DNA from 4 places in the Pseudomonas sp. HP_14 genome. Region 1 is predicted to be linked to each of the others. Evidence: predicted binding sites of a transcription regulator. Region 1 holds the regulator's gene; each other region holds the start of a gene.
What was found. Region 1 encodes sigma-54, which starts transcription at its own class of promoters, with help from an activator protein. Its sites were predicted from a motif close to ANTGGCATNNANNTTGCTNT; they were not measured.

Region 1 (5,806 bases):
CCCGTAGTCGAACGCAGGGCCAAAAATCTGGGCATTGAACATCTTTATCAGGGCCGTGAAGACAAGCTCGTGGTACTCGACGAGCTGCTCGCGCAACTTGGCTTGAATTACGAACAGGTCGCTTATCTGGGTGATGATCTGCCAGACTTGCCAGTCATCCGGCGTGTCGGCCTGGGCATGGCAGTAGCCAACGCAGCTACTTTCGTGCGGCAACATGCCCATGGCATTACCCAGGCGCGAGGCGGCGAAGGCGCAGCCCGCGAGTTCTGTGAATTGATCATGAGCGCTCAGGGCAGCCTTGAAGCAGCCCACGCAGCCTACTTATAGAAGCCATTTATGCTTAGCAAAAGAATTCGAACGTTTCTGATCCTCGGTGTGTTGGCATTCCTGCTAGCGGCTGCAGGCTACTGGAACATCAGCCCGGAAAGCTTCATGGAGCAACCGGCTGCAGCGGTGGATGAAAGCGCCATCGACTTTTACGCGATCAATGCGCACAGCGTGCAGTATCTGCCCGACGGCAAACTGCAGTACGAGATGACCGCCGACAAGGTCGAGCACATCAAGGCTACCGATGTAACAATGCTGACCACGCCAGACCTGCAAATGTACCGTGGCACCCTTTACCCTTGGCATATACAGAGCAAAACAGGTGAAGTGTCCCCAGGTGGCGAGCAAGTGGAATTGATCGATTCGGTTCGCGTAGCACGAACCGACGACAAAAAACGTACGACCATTATCACTAGTAGTCGCATGACCGTATTCCCGCAGAAGCAATATGCGCAGACCGAGCAAGCCGTTAGAATCGACGGCGCAGGCGGTGTGACTACGGCCAAGGGAATGAAAGCGTATTTGAACGACGGCAGGATGGACCTGCTATCTAAAGTAAGAGGACAGTATGAGGCTCGTTAAAACCCTTCCTTTTTTGCTCGGCCTGGGTGCAGCACTGGGAAGCGCGAGCGCCTGGTCCCTGCCGACTGATCGCGATCAGCCGATCCACATCCAGTCCGATGACGCACAACTCGACGACAAGAAAGGCGTTGCCACCTACAAAGGCAACGTAATCATCACCCAGGGCTCGATGAAGATCACCGGCAACACCGTGACCATCACACGTAATGCCCAAGGTGAAGTCGACGTATTCACGTCTGTCGGCAACCTTGCCTACTACGAGCAGAAGCCGTCAGTGGACAAGCCTATCGTTCAAGCCTACGCGATCACTATCCAGTACTACGCTGCCCAGGATCGTATCGTGCTGATCGACAAGGCCAAGGTGATCAACGATGGCAACACGTCCGAAGGCGAAAAAATCGTTTACGACACCGTGAAGCAGATCGTCAGCGCAGGTCGCGCCAATGGCGGCAGCAAAGTGACTACGCCGCGTCCGCGTATCGATATGGTTATCCAGCCGAAAAAGAAACCCGACCAGCAGAAGGCCCAGTAAATGGCGACGCTGAAAGCCCAGCATCTGGCTAAAAGCTACAAGGGCCGTCAGGTCGTTCGTGATGTGAGCCTATCCATTGAGAGCGGCCAGATCGTAGGATTACTGGGGCCTAACGGTGCCGGCAAGACCACCTGCTTCTACATGATTGTCGGTCTGGTTCAGGCGGATCAGGGCCGCGTGCTCATTGACGACCTGGATGTCAGCCATCAACCAATGCACGGCCGTGCACGTGCGGGTATCGGCTATCTGCCTCAGGAAGCCTCGATCTTCCGCAAGCTGTCCGTGGCAGACAACATCATGGCGATTCTCGAAACCCGCCAGGAACTGGACCGCGACGGACGCCGCAAAGAGCTGGAAAGCCTGCTGCAGGAGTTCCACATCACCCATATTCGCGACAACCTGGGCATGAGCCTGTCCGGTGGTGAACGCCGTCGGGTAGAGATCGCCCGCGCACTCGCTACCTCACCGAAATTCATTCTGCTCGATGAACCTTTCGCAGGCGTAGACCCGATTTCGGTAGGCGACATCAAGCAGATCATTCATCACTTGAAAGCCAAGGGCATTGGCGTTCTGATCACCGATCACAACGTTCGTGAAACCCTGGATATCTGCGAAACCGCTTACATCGTCAATGACGGGCAATTGATCGCCGAGGGCGACTCGGAAACCATTCTGGCAAATCAGCTGGTGAAAGAGGTTTACCTCGGCCACGAGTTCCGCCTGTAAATAACCGCAGCGTCTGGCCTCTGAAGGCCAGCAACCTGGGGGGTTAGTTCTGACACTTTTAAAATGCCAGCACTCCCCCTAGGCAAACACTTCGGTTTCAGGCATATAATTTGCTTATGTAGGCGCCTCGGCGCTCGGTAGTGGATGGCGCATGTGCGCCGGCGAATAAGGTGTTAAGCCCCAGCCATGAAACCATCGCTAGTCTTGAGAATGGGCCAGCAGCTGACGATGACGCCGCAGCTGCAACAGGCCATCCGCTTACTCCAACTGTCTACGCTGGACCTCCAACAGGAGATTCAGGAGGCACTGGAGTCAAACCCCATGCTGGAACGCCAGGAAGAAGGCGACGACTTCGACAACGCCGATCCGTTGGCTGACAACATCGAACAGAAGCCGAACCCAGACGTTCAAGAGCCGACCTATCAGGAGTCCGCACCAACCGTAGACAATCTTGAAGAGGGTGACTGGAGCGAGCGCATTCCCAACGAACTGCCCGTCGACACCGCCTGGGAAGATGTCTATCAGACCAGCGCCAGCAGCCTGCCCAGCAATGACGACGATGAGTGGGACTTCACCACCCGCACATCGGCCGGTGAAAGCCTGCAAAGCCATCTGCTCTGGCAACTGAACCTTGCGCCAATGTCCGATACCGATCGCCTGATCGCTGTGACCCTGATCGACTGCATCAACAATCAAGGTTATCTGGACGAAACGCTCGAAGAAATTCTTGATGCCTTCGACCCCGAGCTCGATATCGAACTCGACGAAATCGAAGCCGTTCTACACCGTATTCAACAGTTTGAACCCGCAGGCATCGGCGCCCGCAACCTCAGCGAGTGCCTCTTGCTGCAACTGCGTCAGTTGCCTGCGAAAACCCGCTGGCTCAGCGAAGCCCAACGCCTGGTCAGTGATTTCATTGATCTGCTGGGCAGCCGCGATTATTCACAGCTGATGCGGCGCATGAAACTCAAGGAAGATGAGCTGCGCCAGGTCATCGAGCTGGTACAAAGCCTTAATCCGCGACCAGGCTCGCAGATCGAATCAACCGAAGCAGAGTACGTGGTCCCGGACGTCATCGTGCGCAAGGACAACGAGCGCTGGCTGGTCGAGCTGAATCAGGAGTCGGTTCCCCGGCTGCGTGTAAACCCGCAGTACGCCGGGTTTGTTCGCCGCGCCGACACCAGCGCCGACAACACCTTCATGCGCAACCAACTGCAGGAAGCCCGCTGGTTCATCAAAAGCCTGCAAAGTCGCAATGAAACCCTGATGAAGGTGGCGACACAAATCGTCGAGCACCAGCGCGGTTTCCTTGAGTATGGCGATGAGGCGATGAAGCCTCTTGTCCTGCATGACATCGCCGAAGCAGTAGGCATGCACGAATCGACTATTTCCCGGGTTACCACCCAGAAATTCATGCATACCCCACGTGGCATTTACGAGTTGAAATATTTCTTCTCAAGCCACGTAAGCACCTCGGAAGGCGGTGAGTGTTCGTCCACAGCCATTCGCGCGATCATCAAAAAACTGGTTGCAGCGGAAAATCAGAAAAAGCCGTTGAGTGACAGCAAGATCGCTGGTTTACTGGAGGCACAAGGCATTCAAGTAGCCCGTCGCACAGTTGCCAAATACCGCGAATCACTTGGCATAGCGCCTTCAAGCGAACGCAAGCGACTGATGTGACGAGAGGTACAGTAGTAACCGTACCACCGCTCCACGTTACGGTTTTTACGCAACCCGGTTGCTAGCCACAGCGTTCCAGTGGCAGGCAAAAGCCTGCCTCTTTATGCACTGGCAATAAGGAGAAAGCGGTATGCAAGTCAACATCAGTGGACATCAACTGGATGTGACCGACGCCCTACGCGACTACATCACCGAAAAACTCGGACGACTGGAGCGCCACTTCGACAAGATCACTAATGTGCAGGTCATCATGGAGGTCGAGAAGCTGAAACAGAAAATCGAAGCCACCCTGCACATCCCCGGCTCAAAGGTCGTCGCCAATGCGGAACATGATGATATGTACGCGGCAATCGACCTTTTGACCGACAAGCTGGATAGACAACTGCTCAAGCATAAGGAAAAGCAGCTCAGCCTCCTTCAGGGCGCAACGGCTCGCTGATACCCCCAAAACATGATCCGACTAGAAAATATCCTGACCCCCGGCCGTTCGCGTGCGAACGTGTCGGGCGGCAGTAAAAAACGTGTACTCGAACAAATTGCCAACCTGATCGGCGAGCAAGTGGCTGATCTCGATTCGCAAGTCGTGTTCGAGAGCCTTGTTGCCCGTGAAAAACTTGGTTCTACCGGCTTTGGTAATGGCATTGCCATTCCTCATTGTCGCTTGAAGGGGTGCAGTGCCCCCGTCAGCGCGTTGATACGGCTGGATGCCCCTATTGATTTCGACGCCATCGATGGTGCGCCAGTGGATCTGTTGTTTGTCCTGCTGGTACCTGAAGCCGCTACCGATGAACACCTTGAGCTGCTTCGCCAGATCGCCAGCATGCTGGACCGCACTGAAGTGCGCGACAAGCTGCGTAAGGCCCAGACTGGCGATGAGCTTTATAAAGTGGTGCTGGACGTACAGAACGGGCATTAATCATGCGTATGATCATCGTAAGCGGTCGCTCAGGCTCCGGCAAAAGCACGGCGCTGGACGTACTGGAAGACAACGGCTTTTATTGCGTTGACAACCTTCCGGCGGGACTGCTCCCGGAGCTGGCCGAACGTGCCCTGATCAATACTGAGCTGGCTGAACCGTTACTGGCCGTCTCCATCGATGCCCGTAACCTGCCCAGTCACCTGACCCGCTTCCCGCAGATGCTGGAAGAGGTGCGTTCACGCAATATCCAATGCGATGTTCTGTACCTGGACGCAGATGAGTCGACCCTCTTCAAGCGCTTCTCGGAAACCCGCCGCCGCCATCCGCTGAGTAACGCCAATCGTTCGCTGGCAGAAGCCATCCGCGACGAGACGACGCTGCTTGGGCCGATCATTGATCTTGCCGATCTGAAGATCAACACGACCCACCTGAATCTTTACCAGTTGCGCGATACGCTCAAGCTGCGACTGCTGAACAAGCCTGAGCCAGGTACTGCGTTCCTGATCGAGTCTTTCGGTTTCAAACGCGGTATGCCTGTGGATGCCGATCTGGTATTCGACGTACGTTGCCTGCCCAATCCTTACTGGAAACCGGAACTGCGAGAGCAATCGGGAAAAGATCAACCTGTTATCGACTATCTGGCCGCACAGCCTGATGTCGAAGAGATGTTTCAGGACATTTTCACTTATCTCAACAAGTGGCTGCCGCGCTTCGCTGCCAGCAACCGCTCGTATGTCACCATTGCCATTGGCTGCACCGGCGGGCACCATCGCTCGGTATACCTGACCGAGCGTTTGGGTCAGGTCCTGCAACAATCCCTCAAAAACGTTCAGGTTCGCCACCGCGACTTAAGCTGAAAGGACTTTCCCTGCGATGCCCGCTCGTCAAATTACCATTATCAACAAGCTGGGCCTGCACGCCCGCGCAGCCGCCAAGTTTGTAGGCGTCGCTGGCAAATTCCCCTGCCAGATCCGTGTGGGGCGCTCACCTGAAAGCATGGTTGACGGCAAAAGCATCATGGCGGTGATGATGCTCGCTGC
Region 2 (5,806 bases), on a different contig from region 1:
CGAGGAAAACCGGATAGCAGAAGTCGGGCGTCCAGAAGGTACCGAAGTCAGTGACAAGCGCACCAAACTCACCGGTCGAGCAGGCGTGTTGTATCTGTTCGATAACGGAATTGCGCCCTACCTGAGCTATTCCGAGTCGTTTAATCCGAACTCGTATGCAGACAGCGCGGGTAACCCGCTGGCGCCGACCGATGGCACCCAATGGGAAGCGGGCATCAAGTATCAACCGCCCGGAACGGACAACCTGTTTACCGCCTCGGTTTTCCGTATTGATCAAGAGAACCTTGCCTCCAAGCTCCCTCAGGAGAACTTCTACCGCCCCATTGGCGCAGTGCGCTCGCAGGGTCTGGAGCTTGAGGGGCATATGCAGCTAACCGATAACTTCAAAGTGTTGGGCAGCTACACCCTGACTGACATTGAATACTCCAAATCAATGATCAGCACGTTGAGCACAGCCACCAACATTATCGAGAACAAAGGCAACTCACCGACACAAGCGCCCAAGCACATGGCATCGCTCTGGGGGGATTACGCGTTCAACAGCGGCGCGCTGGATGGGTTGCGTTTGGGCGCCGGGGTTCGCTACGTCGGCTATAGCTGGGCAGATGCAGAGAACACCATGAAGGTGCCGTCATACACCCTGTTCGATGCCTCGGTCGGCTACGACCTGAGCAAAGTCGGGCTCAAAGGCGTGGACGTGCGCGTGAACGCGAACAACCTGACCAACGAATCCTACGTCGCCTCCTGTGCAAGCCTGAGCTACTGCTATCTGGGCGAAGAGCGTAACGTCAGCGCCACGGTCAGCTACAACTTCTAACTGTCGTTGAGGCACGTTCAGCCTGTTCACTATTCAGCGAACAGGCTCAGCCGCGAGGCAACGGCAGCGCCGTGGTGTATTTCAACTGCTCCATGGCGAAGCTGGAGGTAATGGTCGAAAGGCCTTCAGTGCTGCTGATCAGCTTTTTATAGAAGCGGTCGTAGGCAGCCATGTCGCTGACCACCAGCCGCAGCATGTAGTCCCATTCGCCTGCCATCCGATAAAACTCCATGACCTCTTCGTACTGCATGACGGTTTGGGCAAATTGCTCAAGCCACTGGGTGTCGTGGCGCTGGGTCTTGAGCTGAACGAAAACCGACAATCCCAGCCCCAGCTTTTCCGGGTCCAGGAGCGCGACTCTGGATTTGATGTACCCGGCCTCTTCGAGCTTTTTGACTCGTTTCCAGCACGGCGTCGTTGAGAGGTTGACTGCGTCAGCCAGATCTTTCAGCACAATGGTGGCATCACGCTGCAAAATACTGAGGATGTGGCGATCAAGACTGTCCATTTTTCAAATCAGTCCTTTTGGAGAATATTTTTCTATCAAACAGCTCGTATGGTAGTACAAAAAGAAATTCTTTTTTCCAGCGATCAGTAACATTTGCCCTCAAGAATAGATGTGTTTTTGCCGAGGCGCAGAAGTGATGAATGACTGGATTCGTACCGCGATCAAAACCCTTGCCTGCGATCAGCAGCGCTCTGCGGATACGCACATGCTCAAGCTGGATGTTCCGGCGTTGAACGGCATCGATATCTATATCAAAGACGAAAGCACTCACCCCAGCGGCAGCCTGAAACATCGTCTGGCGCGCTCGTTGTTTCTTCACGCGATCTGCAGCGGCAACATTTGCCAGGGCACGCATGTGGTGGAAGCATCTTCCGGCAGTACGGCGGTATCGGAGGCTTACTTCGCAAAACTGCTGGGATTGCCGTTCACGGCGGTCATGCCGCACCATACCGCCAGCAGGAAAATTCAGCAGGTTGAGCTGCTCGGCGGGCGCTGCCACTTCGTGGAGCAATCTTGCGACATGTACCCGGAGGCGGAACGCCTGGCTCGGCTCGACAATGGTCATTACATGGATCAGTTCACCTACGCAGAACGGGCGACGGACTGGCGGGGCAATAACAACATCGCTGACAGTATTTTCGATCAACTGAGTGGCGAGGAGCACCCTATCCCGACAGCGATTGTGATGAGCGCGGGTACCGGCGGGACTTCAGCAACCATCGGCCGTTTTATTCGCTACAAAGGCCATGACACGAAGTTGATCGTCGTGGACCCGGAGAACTCGGTGTTCTACGACAGCTACCGCAGCGGTGATAACAACCTGACCAGCCAGAAGGGCAGCCGCATCGAGGGCATTGGGCGCCCTCGGGTAGAGGCGTCGTTTTTGCCGGGGGTCATTGACGACATGCTGCAGATCCCCGATGCAGCGAGCATCGCCACCCTTGGCTGGCTGGAAAAACGCCTGGGGAAAAAGCCGGGCGGTTCCACGGGGACCAACGTCTGGGGCGCACTGACCGTAGCGCTGCAAATGCAGGAGCAAGGCTTGAAGGGGTCAGTGGTGACGTTGATGTGCGACAGCGGCGAGCGCTATCTGGATACCTATTACGACCCCGAATGGGTCGCCCGCACCATCGGTGATCTTTCGCCGTATACGAAACGGCTGGAGCGGTTGTTGATTGCAAGGTGAGGCAGATGCAGAAGGGGATGCACCATTTTGTGTCCGTAGGAATGTCCTTTTTATACTGACACCACCCTGTCATGCAGAAAATGCAAATCCCTGTGGGAGCGAGGCTTGCCCGCGATATAGACGCCTCGGTACTCAGGTAGACCGCGTTATCATTTATCGCGAGCAAGCTCGGCTCCCACAGGGATGATCGATATCTGTGGGGAGGATTGCCCGCGATGAAGGCGCCGCGGTTTATCAGAAACCCGCGTCATCGCTCATCGTCGGAATGCCGCCCAGACCAAGCTTGGCCCCCACAAAACCGTCGCATGTCAGCTCTACTCACCCGCAGGTGGATTCAGCTTCGCTTCCATCTCTGCAACTTTCGCCTCAAGCGCTTCAAGGCGGGCACGGGTGCGGGCGAGGACGGCCATCTGGCTGTCGAACTCCTCACGGCTGACCAGATCCAGTTTGCTGAAGCCGCTTTGCAGCAGGGCCTTGAACTGGGTTTCGAATTCGTTACGCGGGATCGGCGTTTCGCCATTGAACAAGCGCGAGGCGTGGCCGCTCAGGGCATCGAGAAAAGCTTTGGGCGCGAGCATGTCTACCTCCGGTTTCAGATGGGCGGCAGTGTAGCACGGAGCGTCTATAGTCATTTCTAGCGACGACGGGCGCACGATAATGGCGCACCACTGCGTGCACGAACGCACTTTAGTTGTGCGCCGACACGCCTCGCGGGGCGGTTCCGGTGCCTGAAACAGGGATCAAGAGCCTGTATTCAATGAAAAATCAGGAGATGGCAAGCTTTCTGCTTAGTCGCTGATGACCCATGCACTGATGCAGTCGCGTTGACGATTACAGTGCGGCAGGCGGAGCGGGGAATGTTTCGTCAAAAGCGGTTTTCTGGGGTTGGTCGGACCTCCTTCAGGCGACCGATGCGTTACAAAGCCAGGCACTGCGCTTAGACTTGAGTCGGGTTTGTTTTCCTGGGGCAAGTCCACCAATTCGGGAGAAAGTTTCATGAAGCTAGTCACTGCCATCATCAAGCCGTTCAAATTGGACGACGTGCGCGAGTCGCTGTCCGAAATCGGCGTGCAGGGCATCACCGTTACTGAAGTCAAAGGCTTCGGACGTCAGAAAGGCCACACCGAGTTGTATCGCGGTGCGGAATACGTAGTCGACTTCCTTCCCAAGGTGAAGATCGATGTTGCCATTGACGATAAGGATCTGGATCGCGTTATCGAGGCGATAACCAAGGCCGCCAACACCGGCAAGATTGGTGACGGCAAGATCTTTGTAGTGAATCTGGAACAGGCTATTCGCATCCGTACCGGCGAAACCGATACCGACGCAATCTAAGCCGTCAACCCAACGCCCCAGGAGAAAACAATATGACTCTGCGTCAATTCGCAGGGCTAGGAGCCCTGTTGTCCCTCGTAACCCCTGGCTTGGCCATGGCGGCAGACGAAGTGGCAGCCCCAGTCCTCAACTCAGGCGACACCGCCTGGATGCTGACTGCAACAGCCTTGGTGCTGTTCATGACCATTCCCGGCCTCGCGCTGTTCTACGGCGGTATGGTCCGTTCCAAAAACATTCTTTCTGTGATGATGCAGTGCTTCGCCATCACTGGTTTGATCAGCATCCTGTGGGTCGTCTACGGCTACAGCATTGCGTTCGATACCACCGGTATGGAAGAAGGCGTCGTCAACTTCAACTCGTTCTTCGGCGGCATGGGCAAAGCGTTCCTGGCAGGCGTCACGCCAGCCAGCATCACTGGCGCTGCGGCTCTGTTCCCTGAAGCGGTGTTCATCACCTTCCAGATGACCTTCGCAATCATCACACCAGCCCTGATTGTCGGTGCTTTCGCAGAACGCATGAAGTTCTCCGCAATGCTGATCTTCATGGCTATCTGGTTCACCCTGGTCTACGCGCCAATCGCGCACATGGTCTGGGGCGGCGTCGGCGGCCTGATGTGGGACTGGGGCGTTCTGGACTTCGCAGGCGGCACCGTTGTTCACATCAACGCAGGTGTGGCCGGTCTGGTAGCGTGCCTGGTACTTGGCAAGCGTAAAGGCTTCCCTACCACTCCAATGGCACCGCACAACCTGGGTTACACCCTGGTCGGCGCAGCAATGCTCTGGATTGGCTGGTTCGGTTTCAACGCCGGTTCCGCCGCTGCTGCCAACGGCACTGCAGGCATGGCGATGCTGGTTACTCAGATCGCTACCGCCGCTGCCGCACTGAGCTGGATGTTCGCCGAGTGGCTGACCCACGGTAAGCCAAGCGCACTGGGTATCGCTTCGGGTGTTGTTGCCGGCCTGGTTGCAATCACTCCGGCCGCTGGCACAGTAGGCCCGATGGGCGCTCTGATCATCGGTCTGGCGGCAGGCGTGATCTGCTTCTTCTGCGCCACCAGCCTCAAGCGCAAGCTGGGCTATGACGACTCCCTGGATGCTTTCGGCGTTCACGGCATCGGCGGCATCGTCGGCGCAATCCTGACCGGCGTGTTCGCAGCCCCTGCTCTGGGCGGCTTCGGCACTGTGACTGACATCGCAGCTCAAGTCTGGATTCAGTTCAAAGGCGTGGCGTTCACCGTTGTTTACACAGCGATCGTGACCTTCATCATCCTCAAGGTGCTGGACGCGGTCATGGGCCTGCGTGTCACCGAAGAGGAAGAAGCTGTCGGCCTCGACCTTGCGCAACACAACGAGCGTGGCTACAACTTGTAAGCCACTGTAAAAAAATGCCCGGTTTACCGGGCATTTTTTTGTCTGGAGTTTGTCGATACATTGCCCGGCGAAAACTGCTTATCCGATACATGAGCAGCATTACAAGGGGCATTCCTGACAGTTTGCAGAGATACCCGCCATGTCGGCGAGCAAGCGTTGATGGCTTACACAAAAGACGGATTATTGCGCGCTTTGCTTTTTCTTCCAGCGCGTTAGAATGCGCGCCGAATATGCGGAGAACTGTATGTGGCAACAAACCAGAATTACCCTGCGGGCCAGGACTCGCGGGTTTCATCTGGTAACCGATGAGATTCTTGCAGGCTTGCCCGAGCTGCGAGAGTGTCGAGTCGGGTTGCTGCATTTGTGGCTGCAGCATACCTCGGCTTCGTTGACCATCAACGAGAACGCCGACCCGGCTGTGCGTCGTGACTTCGAGCGCTTTTTCAACCGTCTGGTGCCACAAGGCACCCACGGCTTTGAACATGAAGACGAAGGCCCTGACGATCTGCCGGCGCATTTCAAGGCCAGTTTGCTAGGCTGCCAGTTGGTTTTGCCGGTCTCGGCAGGTCGATTGGCGCTGGGCACCTGGC
Region 3 (5,806 bases), on a different contig from region 1:
CCAGCTTGGTCAGGATGCATCCCGCCAGACCACAGCGCTTGTAGCTGTGATAGGCCGCAGTGAGCACCTGTTTCTGGCTGGTGGTTGCCAGTACCAGATAATTACGAGACTTGATGCCGCGCCCTGCCAGACTTTCCAGCTGCATGCGCAACGCCGGATCACTGGCTTGCAGGCCGGCGGTATCGATCAACACGACACGCTTGCGCAGCAGCGGATCAAGCGCCTGCGCCAGCGACTGGCCAGGATCGACATGAGTCACCGGCACATTGAGGATGCGACCCAATGTCTTGAGTTGCTCCTGAGCACCGATACGGAAACTGTCCATGCTGACCAAAGCGATATTCTGTGCGCCGTACTTGAGTACGTAGCGCGCCGCCAGCTTGGCGAGCGTGGTGGTCTTGCCCATGCCGGCAGGGCCGACCATGGCAATCACACCACCCTCTTCCAGCGGCTCCACGTCAGGCACTTCAATCATGCGCGCCAGGTGCGCCAAGAGCATACGCCAAGCCTGACGCGGCTCGTCGATATCAGGGATCATTTCCAGCAGGTCGCGCGACAGCGGGCCGGACAAGCCGACACGTTGCAGACGGCGCCACAGATTGGCCTGTGCCGGACGGCTGCCTTGCAACTGGTTCCATGCCAGGGAGCCAAGCTGGACTTCCAGCAGCTCGCGCAGGCCGTTCAATTCAAAACGCATCGAGTCGTAACCGCGCTGATTACCTGCTGGCGCAGCCGGTGCGGCCTGTGGCTGCACAAAGGGACGCGGCGGCTCTTCCAGAGTCGGCTCGATGTGAGTGTCAGCGGCGCTCAATGGCAAACCGGCAAACAACTGGCGATTGGTCGCGCCGTCGCTGTCACCACGATTGTTCAGTTCTGCCTGAGCCGAGACGATGCGCGACTGGGTTTTGCGCAACTCGTCCTCAAGCTCGATATTCGGGACGCGAGGCGCCAGCGCGGACAGCTTGTAATCCAGGGCAGCAGTCAGCTCGACGCCACCGGCAATTCGCCGGTTGCCGATGATGGCCGCTTCAGCGCCCAGCTCATCACGAACCAGTTTCATGGCTTGACGCATATCGGCGGCGAAAAATCGCTTAACTTGCATGACTCACTACCTCAGCCGTTAGGCCCGACAGTCGCTACGATGGTTACTTGCTTGTTGTCAGGAATTTCCTGATACGCCAACACGTGCATATTCGGTACAGCCAGCCGCCCAAACCGCGACAGCATCGCCCGAACCGGGCCGGCTACCAGCAGAATCACTGGCAAGCCTTGCATCTCCTGACGCTGGGCGGCATCGATCAGCGAACGCTGAAGTTTCTCTGCCATGCTCGGCTCGAGAAGAACGCCTTCTTCCTGACCCTGACCAGCCTTCTGCAGACTATTGAGCAATATCTGTTCCAACCTTGGCTCCAGCGTGATAACTGGTAGCTCCGGCTCAATGCCTACAATGCTTTGCACGATGGCGCGACTCAAACCGACCCGAACAGCAGCCACCAATGCGGCGGTATCTTGACTCCGTTGAGCGTTGTTGGCGATAGCCTCGGCAATCGTCCGGATATCCCGAACCGGTACCTGTTCAGACAGCAACGCCTGCAATACCTTGAGCAACGCCGACAACGAAAGGATGCCCGGTACCAGCTCCTCAGCGAGTTTAGGCGAGCCTTTAGCCAGCAATTGCATCAATTGCTGCACTTCTTCATGGCCAATCAGCTCGTGCGAGTGCTTGTAGAGAATCTGGTTAAGGTGGGTCGCGACCACGGTACTGGCATCAACCACGGTATATCCAAGCGACTGAGCCTGACTGCGCTGGCTGATTTCAATCCAGACAGCTTCCAGACCAAACGCCGGGTCCTTGGCGGTAATACCATTGAGCGATCCGAAGACCTGGCCAGGGTTAATCGCCAGTTCGCGGTCCGGATAAATCTCTGCTTCTGCCAACGTGACGCCCATTAGCGTCAAACGATAGGCACTTGGCGCCAGGTCCAGGTTGTCGCGAATATGGACGGTCGGCATCAGGAAGCCCAACTCCTGGGAAAGCTTCTTACGCACGCCTTTGATTCGCGCCAAGAGCTGACCACCCTGATTGCGGTCCACGAGCGGAATCAGGCGATAGCCTACTTCTAGACCGATCATGTCGATAGGCGTCACGTCATCCCAGCCCAGCTCTTTTGAGTCCTGCGCACGGGTTGGCGACGGCAACATCTCTTGCTGACGTTTGACCTCCTCCAGCGCCATGACCTTGACCCTGTCCTCTTTCTTCCACAGAACGTAAGCGATGCCGCAAGCAACAAGGCCAAGGCTGATGAAAGAAAAATGCGGCATGCCTGGCACCAGGCCCATCACAATCATGATCGCGCCCGATACACCCAATGCTTTCCACGAGGTGAACATCTGACGGTTGATCATCTTGCCCATTTCTTCCGAACCGGAAGCACGGGTCACCATGATTGCTGCGGCGGTGGACAACAGCAGTGATGGCAATTGCGCCACCAAACCGTCACCGATGGTCAGCAGCGTGTAAATCCTGCCAGCGTCGGCGAAGGTCATGCCGTGCTGCAGCATGCCAACCAGCATGCCGCCGATGAGGTTGATAAACAGGATCAGCAAACCAGCGATGGCGTCACCACGAACAAACTTGCTCGCACCGTCCATGGAACCGTAGAACTCGGCCTCCTGGGCCACCTCAAGACGGCGACGCTTGGCTTCAGGTTGATCAATCAGGCCGGCGTTCAAATCGGCATCGATTGCCATTTGCTTACCGGGCATCGCGTCCAGAGTGAAACGCGCGCTTACCTCGGAGATACGCCCGGCACCTTTGGTGATTACCACGAAGTTGATGATCATCAGAATGGCGAAAACCACGATACCGACAACGTAGTTACCACCAATCACCACCTCACCAAAGGCCTGAATCACCTTACCGGCAGCGGCATGACCGTCCTGACCATGAAGCATCACCACGCGGGTAGAGGCTACGTTGAGCGCGAGACGCAACAGCGTGGCAACCAGCAGAATGGTCGGGAATACCGAAAAATCGAGTGGGCGCAGCGCGTATACGCAGACCAGCAGGACCACGATGGACAACGCAATGTTGAACGTAAAGAACACGTCCAGCAGGAACGGCGGGATGGGCAACATCATCATTGCCATCATGACCAACAGCAACAACGGGACGCCCAGCTGGCCACGGCCCAGGCCTGCCAGATTGCTGCGTGCGCTACTGATTAACTGAGAGCGATCCACCGATTGTTCACCTGCGCACTAAATCAAAACTTTGACGCCGATGGCGACCTGACATGACCTATTGCAAGAAGCTTTCCAACTGTTGAATCGGTGATGAAATAGAGGGCGGGGTCTGTAAGAAAGTGTGAGGCTGCGTGGTTGTGTGGTGGCGATCGACGTTCAGCAGTCGCAGCCATGCGTCGCTCGTGCGCGCCTGCACAGTCAGATGCTTGCCGCATGACGTCGAAGACGGAATGGTCGCGCCTGCAGAAAACGCATTTCAAATCAGAAGGATAGTATTTTTTGAAAGGAGATCGCCTTGCGTGCCTGAACTGACGTCATCGCGAGCCAGCTCACTCCTACAGTCAAATCAGCCCTGTAGGAGTGAGCTGGCTCGCGATGACGCCGGTGCAGTCACAGCAGCAATCAAGCATCCCGCTGCAGATCCGGCGGAATGGTGATATCCCCCAGCGGGTCCGGGCGCTTGCCCTGACCTGCATGGTACTGACGGATCTGATAGACATAAGCCAGCACCTGAGCAACCGCCAGGTACAAACCACCCGGGATCTCCTGATCAAGCTCGGTACTGTAGTAGATCGAGCGCGCCAGGCCTGGCGACTCAAGGATCAGAATCTGGTGATGCGCGCCGATCTCACGAATTTTCAACGCGATGAAATCGGTACCCTTGGCGACCAGCATCGGCGCCCCGCCCTGCTCAGGATCGTATTTGAGCGCGACGGCAAAGTGCGTCGGGTTGGTGATGATTACATCAGCCTGCGGAACGGACTCCATCATGCGCCGCTGGGACATTTCGAAGCGTAACTGACGAATCCGCTGCTTGACCTCAGGACTACCCTCAGCATTTTTATGCTCGTCGCGCACTTCCTGCTTGGTCATCAGCAGTTTCTTGTGCGCTTCCCACAACTGGAATGGCACATCCACTGCAGCGATGAAAAACAGACCGGCAGACATCCATAACGAGCTCCAGCCCACCACCTGCAGGCTGTGAATGATCGCCCTTTCCAACGGCTCATGCGCAATAGAGATCAGCGCATCCTTCTCCATGTCGAGCACGAACAGCGCAACGATCAACACAATGACGAATTTCGCGAAAGACTTGACCAGCTCAATCAGCGCAGTAGGAGAAAACATGCGCTTGAGGCCGGACAAAGGATTCATGCGGCTGAACTTGGGAAAAAGCGACTTGGTGGTGAACAACCAACCGCCCAATGAGATAGGCCCAATGATCGCCGCGGCCAGCATGACTAACAAAAATGGCGTCATGACTGTCAAAGCAAGCTTGCCGGTCGCGAGCAGCATGCGCCCCATGGAACCCTGATCCATCAGCACTTCACGGGTAATCGTGAAGTTCGACGTCATCATGTAGGCCATCGCTTCTGCGACCTTCCCCCCCTCCATAATCAAGCCAATAGCGCCCGCCAGCATCACAACCAGGGTATTCAACTCCTTGGAGCGCGCAATCTGGCCGTCATTTCGGGAGTCCTGGCGCTTTTTGTCCGTGGGGTCTTCTGTCTTGTCCTGACCATTCTCGTTCTCGGCCATTTAGCGAGCCCTCACCATATCGCGGAAGGTCTGCAACGCCTGCACCGCCAATGGCTGGTACTGGTTAAGAATATCGCCCAGGGTAATCCATAGAATGACCATGCCCAGAACCAGCGTCAGCGGGAAACCGATAGAGAAGATATTCAACTGCGGCGCGGCACGGGTCATGATTCCGAAGGCAATGTTGACCACCAGCAGCGCAGTGATCGCTGGCAGAACCAGCCTGAGCCCGGCACTCATGACCCAGGTCAGACCGTTGGCCAGCCCCCAGAAATTGGACACCTGCAAACCGCTCCCCACCGGCATGGTGGTAAAACTCTCGATCAGGGTTTCAATCACCACAAGGTGACCATTCATGCCCAGGAACACCAGCGTAACCAGCATCGTAAAGAACTGGCCGATCACGGCAGAAGAGACCCCGTTGGTAGGGTCGACCATAGAGGCGAAGCCCATACCCATTTGCGTCGAAATGATCTGCCCGGCAACCACGAAGGCATGAAAGAACAACTGAAGGCAAAGCCCCAGGCCCGCACCAATGATGATCTGCTCACCAATCAGCAAAAGGGCTGAGAGGTCCAGCGCATTGACCTCCGGCATGGGCGGCAGAACCGGAGCCACAACCACCGTAATAGCCAGAGCAAAATAAAGACGGACACGGCCTGGGACCAGCGTCGTACCGATGATCGGCATGGTCATCAACAGCGCAGTAATGCGGAACATCGGCAGCATGAAGCTCGCGACCCACGTGCCAATCTGCCCATTGGTCAGGGCCAGAACCGGTTCCATGGGGTTAGCCGATCACAGTCGGGATGCTGGTATAGAGCCCAATGATGTATTCCATGAACACCTTGAGCAGCCACGGACCGGCGATAATCAAGGTGATCAGCATCACGATGAGACGCGGCAGAAAGCTCAACGTCTGTTCGTTGATCTGGGTGGCTGCTTGAAACATTGCGACCAGCAAACCACACAGCAGGCTGGGAATAACCAGAATTGCCACAAGCACAGTGGTCAACCACAA
Region 4 (5,806 bases), on a different contig from region 1:
CAAGCCTTGTTCGGCGATACCGCGAATTTCCAGCCATGTGGCATTGATGTTTTCCCACATGTCCGCAGTAATTCGCCCGCGCACCGCGTGAGCACTCGCCCGCGCAGCGCCCAGGCAACTGTAGATACTGGCCGGGTTGCTCGCATCCAGTGCGAAGAAATGCAGCAGCCGTTCAGCATGCAACTCGCCATGACGCTCCAGATAGTGATCCAGAGTGCCGGTGATCAGCAGCGGCATGGCCAACTCATCAAGGCCGTCACCACGTCCGTCCTGAGGCATCAAAGACAGCGAATAACTGACGTCCAGCATCCGGGCGAGGTTTTCCGCGCGCTCCAGATAACGCGACATCCAATATAAATCCGAGGCAGTTCTACTTAGCATTGGCAGGCATCCTTAATCCTCGACCACCCAGGTGTCTTTTGTTCCGCCACCTTGAGACGAGTTCACCACCAGCGAGCCTTCACGCAGCGCGACTCGGGTGAGCCCGCCGGGTACGACGCGGGTTTCACGACCAGAAAGGACAAACGGGCGCAAATCGATGTGGCGAGGTGCAATGCCGTTCTCGACAAACGTCGGACAGGTCGACAGGCACAACGTCGGTTGCGCGATGTAAGCGTGCGGCTTGGCTTTGATACGGGCGCGGAACGACTCGATTTCCGCAGCAGTCGCGGCAGGCCCGACCAACATGCCATAGCCACCCGATCCCTGGGTTTCCTTGACGACCAGTTCCGGGAGGTTGGCCAGCACATGAGACAAGTCAGCAGGTTTACGGCACTGCCAGGTCGGCACGTTCTGCAGAATTGGTTCTTCATCCAGATAGAAACGGATCATGTCCGTGACATAGGGATAAACCGACTTGTCGTCCGCGACACCCGTACCGATGGCGTTTGCCAACACCACATTGCCCGAGCGATAAGCAGACAGCAGGCCTGGCACACCCAGCATCGAATCAGGGTTGAACGCCAATGGGTCGAGGAATGCGTCGTCTAGACGACGGTAGATAACATCGACTGCCTTAGGCCCGTCGGTGGTGCGCATGAACACACGATCGTCGCGAACGAACAGATCTGCCCCTTCAACCAGCTCCACGCCCATTTCCCGGGCAAGAAACGCATGCTCGAAAAACGCACTGTTGAAGCGACCTGGAGTGAGTACCACCACACTCGGATTGTCCAGCGGGCTGGAACTCTTCAGCGTGTCGAGTAGCAGATTCGGATAATGATCAATCGGTGCGATACGCTGCGCTGCAAACAGCTCGGGGAACAGACGCATCATCATCTTGCGGTCTTCGAGCATGTAACTCACGCCGCTCGGAGTGCGCAGGTTGTCTTCCAGCACGTAATAGGTGCCGTCGCCGTCACGAACCAGATCCACGCCGGAAATGTGCGAATAAAGATCGCGGTGTAGATTCAGCCCCTGCATCGCCAACTGATATTGCTCGTTGGCCAGCACTTGCTCGGCAGGAATGACCCCGGCCTTGATAATGCGCTGTTCGTGATAGAGGTCAGCGAGGAACATGTTCAGTGCTTTGACGCGCTGAATACAGCCCTTTTCAACAACCCGCCACTCACTGGCCGGAATGCTGCGCGGAATCGTGTCGAAAGGAATCAGGCGCTCGGTGCCTTGCTCGTCACCATAGAGCGTGAAAGTGATCCCGGCGCGATGAAACAATAAGTCGGCCTCACGCCTGCGCTGAGCCAGAAGCTCAGGGGGCGTTTCACCCAACCAGCGGGCAAATTCCCGATAATGCGGGCGGACCAGACCGCCAGCATCGTACATCTCATCATAAAAGGTGCGGATCATGCCGTACTCCTTGTCACCACGGACACCAAGGGCCTTCGCAAGGCCCGTGCCATCGGCATAAACGCTTAAATATCAATTGGTTACATAAAATCAGAAAGCCACCCGCACCATTCCTGTGCAATAAGCTCCCCAACCAATTCTCCTACGCTTCATTCGGAAGCGTATTTCAACTGCAAAAGCTATGAACAGCATAGCCAGAGTTGATTTCACGAGACGATATTGTTTCCCGATAATCAACGACATCCGAAACACAGCGTATTTGTATGCCCCGTTTCAAGTCGTTGTCGAAAAACACGGCAGCGCTACCAGCACCGACTTCTCACCGAACTTCCCTTTGAGCCACTCTCTGAGTGGCTCTTTTTTTGCCTGTCGCCCACCTACTCAGCCCACCGGCAGAAACAACTCATACTCAGTCTTGCGTTTAGAGCCTGCAAACTAAAACCGGCCAACTCCCGGGCACACGCCCCGAAATCGGCCGGTCATTCAAGCTGTCACGGTAAAACTCATGCGTGTAAGCGCCTGATCTCCTGCCTGACTCCCCAACCCTCAACCTCACCGTCAAGCGGCGTGATTGCGGTCTGGAAGTCCTGTTCGAAATCACCGATGCCGTCGTAGGTCGCGTGCATCACCTTGCTCAATTGCAAATGCCAGGCACCGTCGTCTCGAACGTTGATTTGAGTATTCAGCGATTCACCACGGTATTGATCCGCGGCCTGCCTTGCCCGTTCCTCATCCGGGAAAACGGCGTAGAACTCAATGGGATGTATACGTGCAAAATCAAAACCGCTTTCTTTCATGCGGCGCAGTACGTTACTGCTGATGTCCTCTTGATAGGCTGTGCTCATGAAACGTCCTCCTATTCAACGATAGATAGAGTTTCAACATTCCCGAATGACGCGCCCTTGCAGGTCGTCCACGGCAGATACTCTGCCGCCCCAGGATCAAGCATGTAGCTGACAAGGCCGTATCCAATTGCGGACCGGCATCGACATGGAGAAAACGGGAGAAGCGTTTCACCCGTCTCACTTGCAGAGTAACCCCATCATCGGCCTTCTGCCAATTCCCGATCAGGGCATTTTTTTCCGCGTGATCAGGAAGCCTCCTTGATGGAGAGGATCTGCACGGAGTTCTGGTCTTTCAACGACTTGGCCGTAGGCTCGGCTGTCCGGCCTTCCAGGTCATTCATGTCCAGCTCATCAGCCACCGGAAACAATATAGGTCGCAAACGACGAGCAACCTCCTCGTCACTGGGACGATGCTCGGACTCCATAGCATGGCTTTGCTGCACACCGTCTTTGTCGAGATACGAAATGGTCCACTGTTTCATCAAGGTCTCCTCGGCAGCCGACAATGCGGCTTACGTGATCTTGACCTTTTGACGCGGGCATTCGTTCACAGGATTTGTGATCACGGCAGTGCGTCGGAATAACGGGGACGTATGGTCTTGTCGGCGAAAAAGGTGGCGCAGTGGTTCAGGTATGACGCCTCGCAAAAGCTCGCACCAGAGGATAGACCGGACGTACTCCAGGCAACAAAAAGCCCCTGCGCGAGGGGCTTTTTGCATTACATCACCACGGGATCAGTTCTTGCTGGCTTCGACCCCGGCAGTGTTATCCAGCAGACTCTTGGTCGCCGTTTGCAGGAAGCTGTCGAGCTTCTCGCGCAACGCCTGGGTGTCCGGTGCATCTGGAATCACTTCGGCGTGAGGTGTACGGCCAAGGGTGTAGGAAAGCACCTTCGGATCCATCTCCTTGGGTTCGATCAGGATCCGGTCACCGGTGATCAGAGCAACCGTCTGCTCACTGCCCGAGGGCTTGATAACGCCGAAGCCCTTGTCGCCAGCAGGCAGGTTAAGCAGGTCACGCCCCCAGCACTGGTGACGGGTTTCGCCGCCAAGACGGCCCATGATCGTCGGCACGATGTCGATCTGCGTACCGACAATGCTGCTGCGCTGACCGAACTTCTCCTGCATGCCTGGTGCGATAAGCAGGAGCGGCACGTTGAAGCGACCCAGGTCCATTTCAGTGATTTGCTGATTGTTGCCGAAACCATGGTCGCCCACGACCACGAACAACGTTTCCTTGTAATACGGCTCTTTCTTGGCCTTCTCGAAGAACTGCCCCAGCGCCCAGTCGGAGTAACGCATGGCCGTCAGGTGCTCATCCAGTGAGCCGTGCCCGGTAACAGGCTCCATTGGCAATTTTGGCGGCAGCGCGTAAGGCGTGTGGTTGGACAGGGTTTGCAGCAAGGCATAGAACGGCTTGCCATTTGCACCCCGGGCTTTCAACTCTTGAGCGCCACGATCAAACATGTCCTGATCGGAAACGCCCCACGTCGGATCGGAGAACACCGGATCAACGTAGTCGCCACGACCAATGAACGTGGTCATACCCTGATTGCTGAAGAAACCCGACTGGTTGTCCCAGGCGAAGTTACCGTTGTAGACATACACATCGTCATACTTACGCGCGCTGAGCAGCTGCGGCAGGCCCGACAACTTGTGCGCGCCCTCAGGGGTTTGCATCAGGTACTCGAAGCCCGGCAGGTTCGGGAAGCACGCCATGGTCGCAAACATACCCTGATGGGTGTGCGTACCGTTGGAGAAGAAGCGGTCGAACAACAGGCCTTCTTTCGACAGCTTGTCGAAGTAAGGGGTGATATTCGCCTCGTCCCCCAGAGCGCCCACCGAGTGACCGGCAAAGCTTTCCATGAGGATGACGACGACGTTCTTGATCGGCAGAGTATTTTCCACCGGCGGCGTGAAATCACGGCGGATGGCAGCCAGATCAGGCTCTACCAGCTTGTCATTGGCGGTCAGCAGCATGTCCCGCACGGTTTGCTGAGCCGCGGGCTGTGGCAAGGTCGCCTTCCAGATATTGTCGCGATCTTCGGACATCCGGCTTTTGGCCGCCGCGATCAACGTCAATGTGCCGTTCAGGCCCAGCGTGTTGGCGAAGTTGGATTCGGTGGTGTAAGCATCACCCCAACGCAGTGGCGGCCCCTGACGCAGCGTACCCCGTGCGGCAACCACGGCAATCAGCAAGCAGACCACAAACACGCCGATACGGGCATACCAGGGCGCAACATTGCGATTGCTGGAATTACTGACACTGAACTCACGACGCGGACGAGTCGCCCGGTCAACGCCTTTGAACACCAGGCTCAACAGCCAGGTGACCACGGCCCATGCCAACAGGTAGCGAACCACCGGAAAGCCGTACCACAACATGCTTAGAACGGTCTTGGGGTCTTCTTTCACGTACTGGAACACCAGGCCATTCAGGCGCTGGTGGAATTCGCGGTAGAAGTCCATTTCCATCAGGCCGAAAAACAGCGTGATGCTGGCGACCACGGTCAACCAGAAACGGAAGAACCCTCGCGCAGCCATGGCGCGGACGCTGAACAGCGAGAGCAACAGCGGAATCATCAGGTAAACCGTCAGACGCAAGTCAAAACGCATACCGTTGAACAGCGCTTCAACAAAGGTCGAGGCCGGTGTATCACCGATCATCTCGCGGTTGTAAACCAGCAAGGCAACGCGCAAGAGCGTGTACATCACCATCAACACCAAAGCGCTGAGCAGCGTGTACGCAAGGTGGGATTTGACGGTAGGTTGCAGCGAGCGCGACGACGCGTGCTTATGAATCATAGCGTCCGGTTTAGCCATGTTGTTCTAGGATCCGTTGGATTCAGAGTAGGGTTCGAAAAGCGTGCGCTCGGCAATGAACTGGCATTGGCGAACGAAGGGCGCAAATCTTACGTGATCGCCCGCGGTTTAGCAGCGATGCATGACAGATGTTTTACCTTCGACAGTAAGAAGCCGGATGAAAAAGACCCGACCACAGCGACACCCATTGCAAGCGACTGAAAATCGCGCGCAATTCTCTATGACAAGGCGTGAAAATTTCGTAGTGGCTAATGAGCGGCAAACGCCGCCGATTGAGTGTTAGGCAGACATAGCCTGACCATGGACAGATTATGTCTGCGTAACCTTGTAGGGGTA

Region 2: a site for sigma-54 is predicted at 3,283-3,302, ahead of glnK (P-II family nitrogen regulator). Genes of this name have one in related genera too.
Region 3: a site for sigma-54 is predicted at 3,304-3,323, ahead of flhA (flagellar biosynthesis protein FlhA). Genes of this name have one in related genera too.
Region 4: a site for sigma-54 is predicted at 1,838-1,857, ahead of ACYASS_RS08095 (circularly permuted type 2 ATP-grasp protein). Genes of this name have one in related genera too.

The regions. Positions count from the first base shown of each region.
Region 1 covers NZ_JBTOQI010000011.1:229,786-235,591, reverse strand. The annotation lists gene ACYASS_RS10610 (KdsC family phosphatase) at 1-327, shown strand, start outside; gene lptC (LPS export ABC transporter periplasmic protein LptC) at 337-909, shown strand; gene lptA (lipopolysaccharide transport periplasmic protein LptA) at 896-1,441, shown strand; gene lptB (LPS export ABC transporter ATP-binding protein) at 1,442-2,167, shown strand; gene ACYASS_RS10590 (RNA polymerase factor sigma-54) at 2,354-3,847, shown strand; gene hpf (ribosome hibernation-promoting factor, HPF/YfiA family) at 3,978-4,286, shown strand; gene ptsN (PTS IIA-like nitrogen regulatory protein PtsN) at 4,299-4,763, shown strand; gene rapZ (RNase adapter RapZ) at 4,766-5,623, shown strand; gene ACYASS_RS10570 (HPr family phosphocarrier protein) at 5,640-5,806, shown strand, end outside.
Region 2 covers NZ_JBTOQI010000017.1:33,707-39,512, reverse strand. The annotation lists gene ACYASS_RS13310 (TonB-dependent siderophore receptor) at 1-817, shown strand, start outside; gene ACYASS_RS13305 (Lrp/AsnC family transcriptional regulator) at 864-1,325, opposite strand; gene ACYASS_RS13300 (PLP-dependent cysteine synthase family protein) at 1,462-2,511, shown strand; gene ACYASS_RS13295 (accessory factor UbiK family protein) at 2,826-3,089, opposite strand; gene glnK (P-II family nitrogen regulator) at 3,508-3,846, shown strand; gene ACYASS_RS13285 (ammonium transporter) at 3,879-5,216, shown strand; gene ACYASS_RS13280 (secondary thiamine-phosphate synthase enzyme YjbQ) at 5,461-5,806, shown strand, end outside.
Region 3 covers NZ_JBTOQI010000033.1:50,969-56,774, forward strand. The annotation lists gene flhF (flagellar biosynthesis protein FlhF) at 1-1,102, opposite strand, end outside; gene flhA (flagellar biosynthesis protein FlhA) at 1,114-3,243, opposite strand; gene flhB (flagellar biosynthesis protein FlhB) at 3,649-4,785, opposite strand; gene fliR (flagellar biosynthetic protein FliR) at 4,786-5,571, opposite strand; gene fliQ (flagellar biosynthesis protein FliQ) at 5,576-5,806, opposite strand, start outside.
Region 4 covers NZ_JBTOQI010000008.1:117,390-123,195, forward strand. The annotation lists gene ACYASS_RS08090 (alpha-E domain-containing protein) at 1-381, opposite strand, end outside; gene ACYASS_RS08095 (circularly permuted type 2 ATP-grasp protein) at 394-1,803, opposite strand; gene ACYASS_RS08100 (ribonuclease E inhibitor RraB) at 2,307-2,648, opposite strand; gene ACYASS_RS08105 (hypothetical protein) at 2,894-3,130, opposite strand; gene ACYASS_RS08110 (LTA synthase family protein) at 3,383-5,470, opposite strand.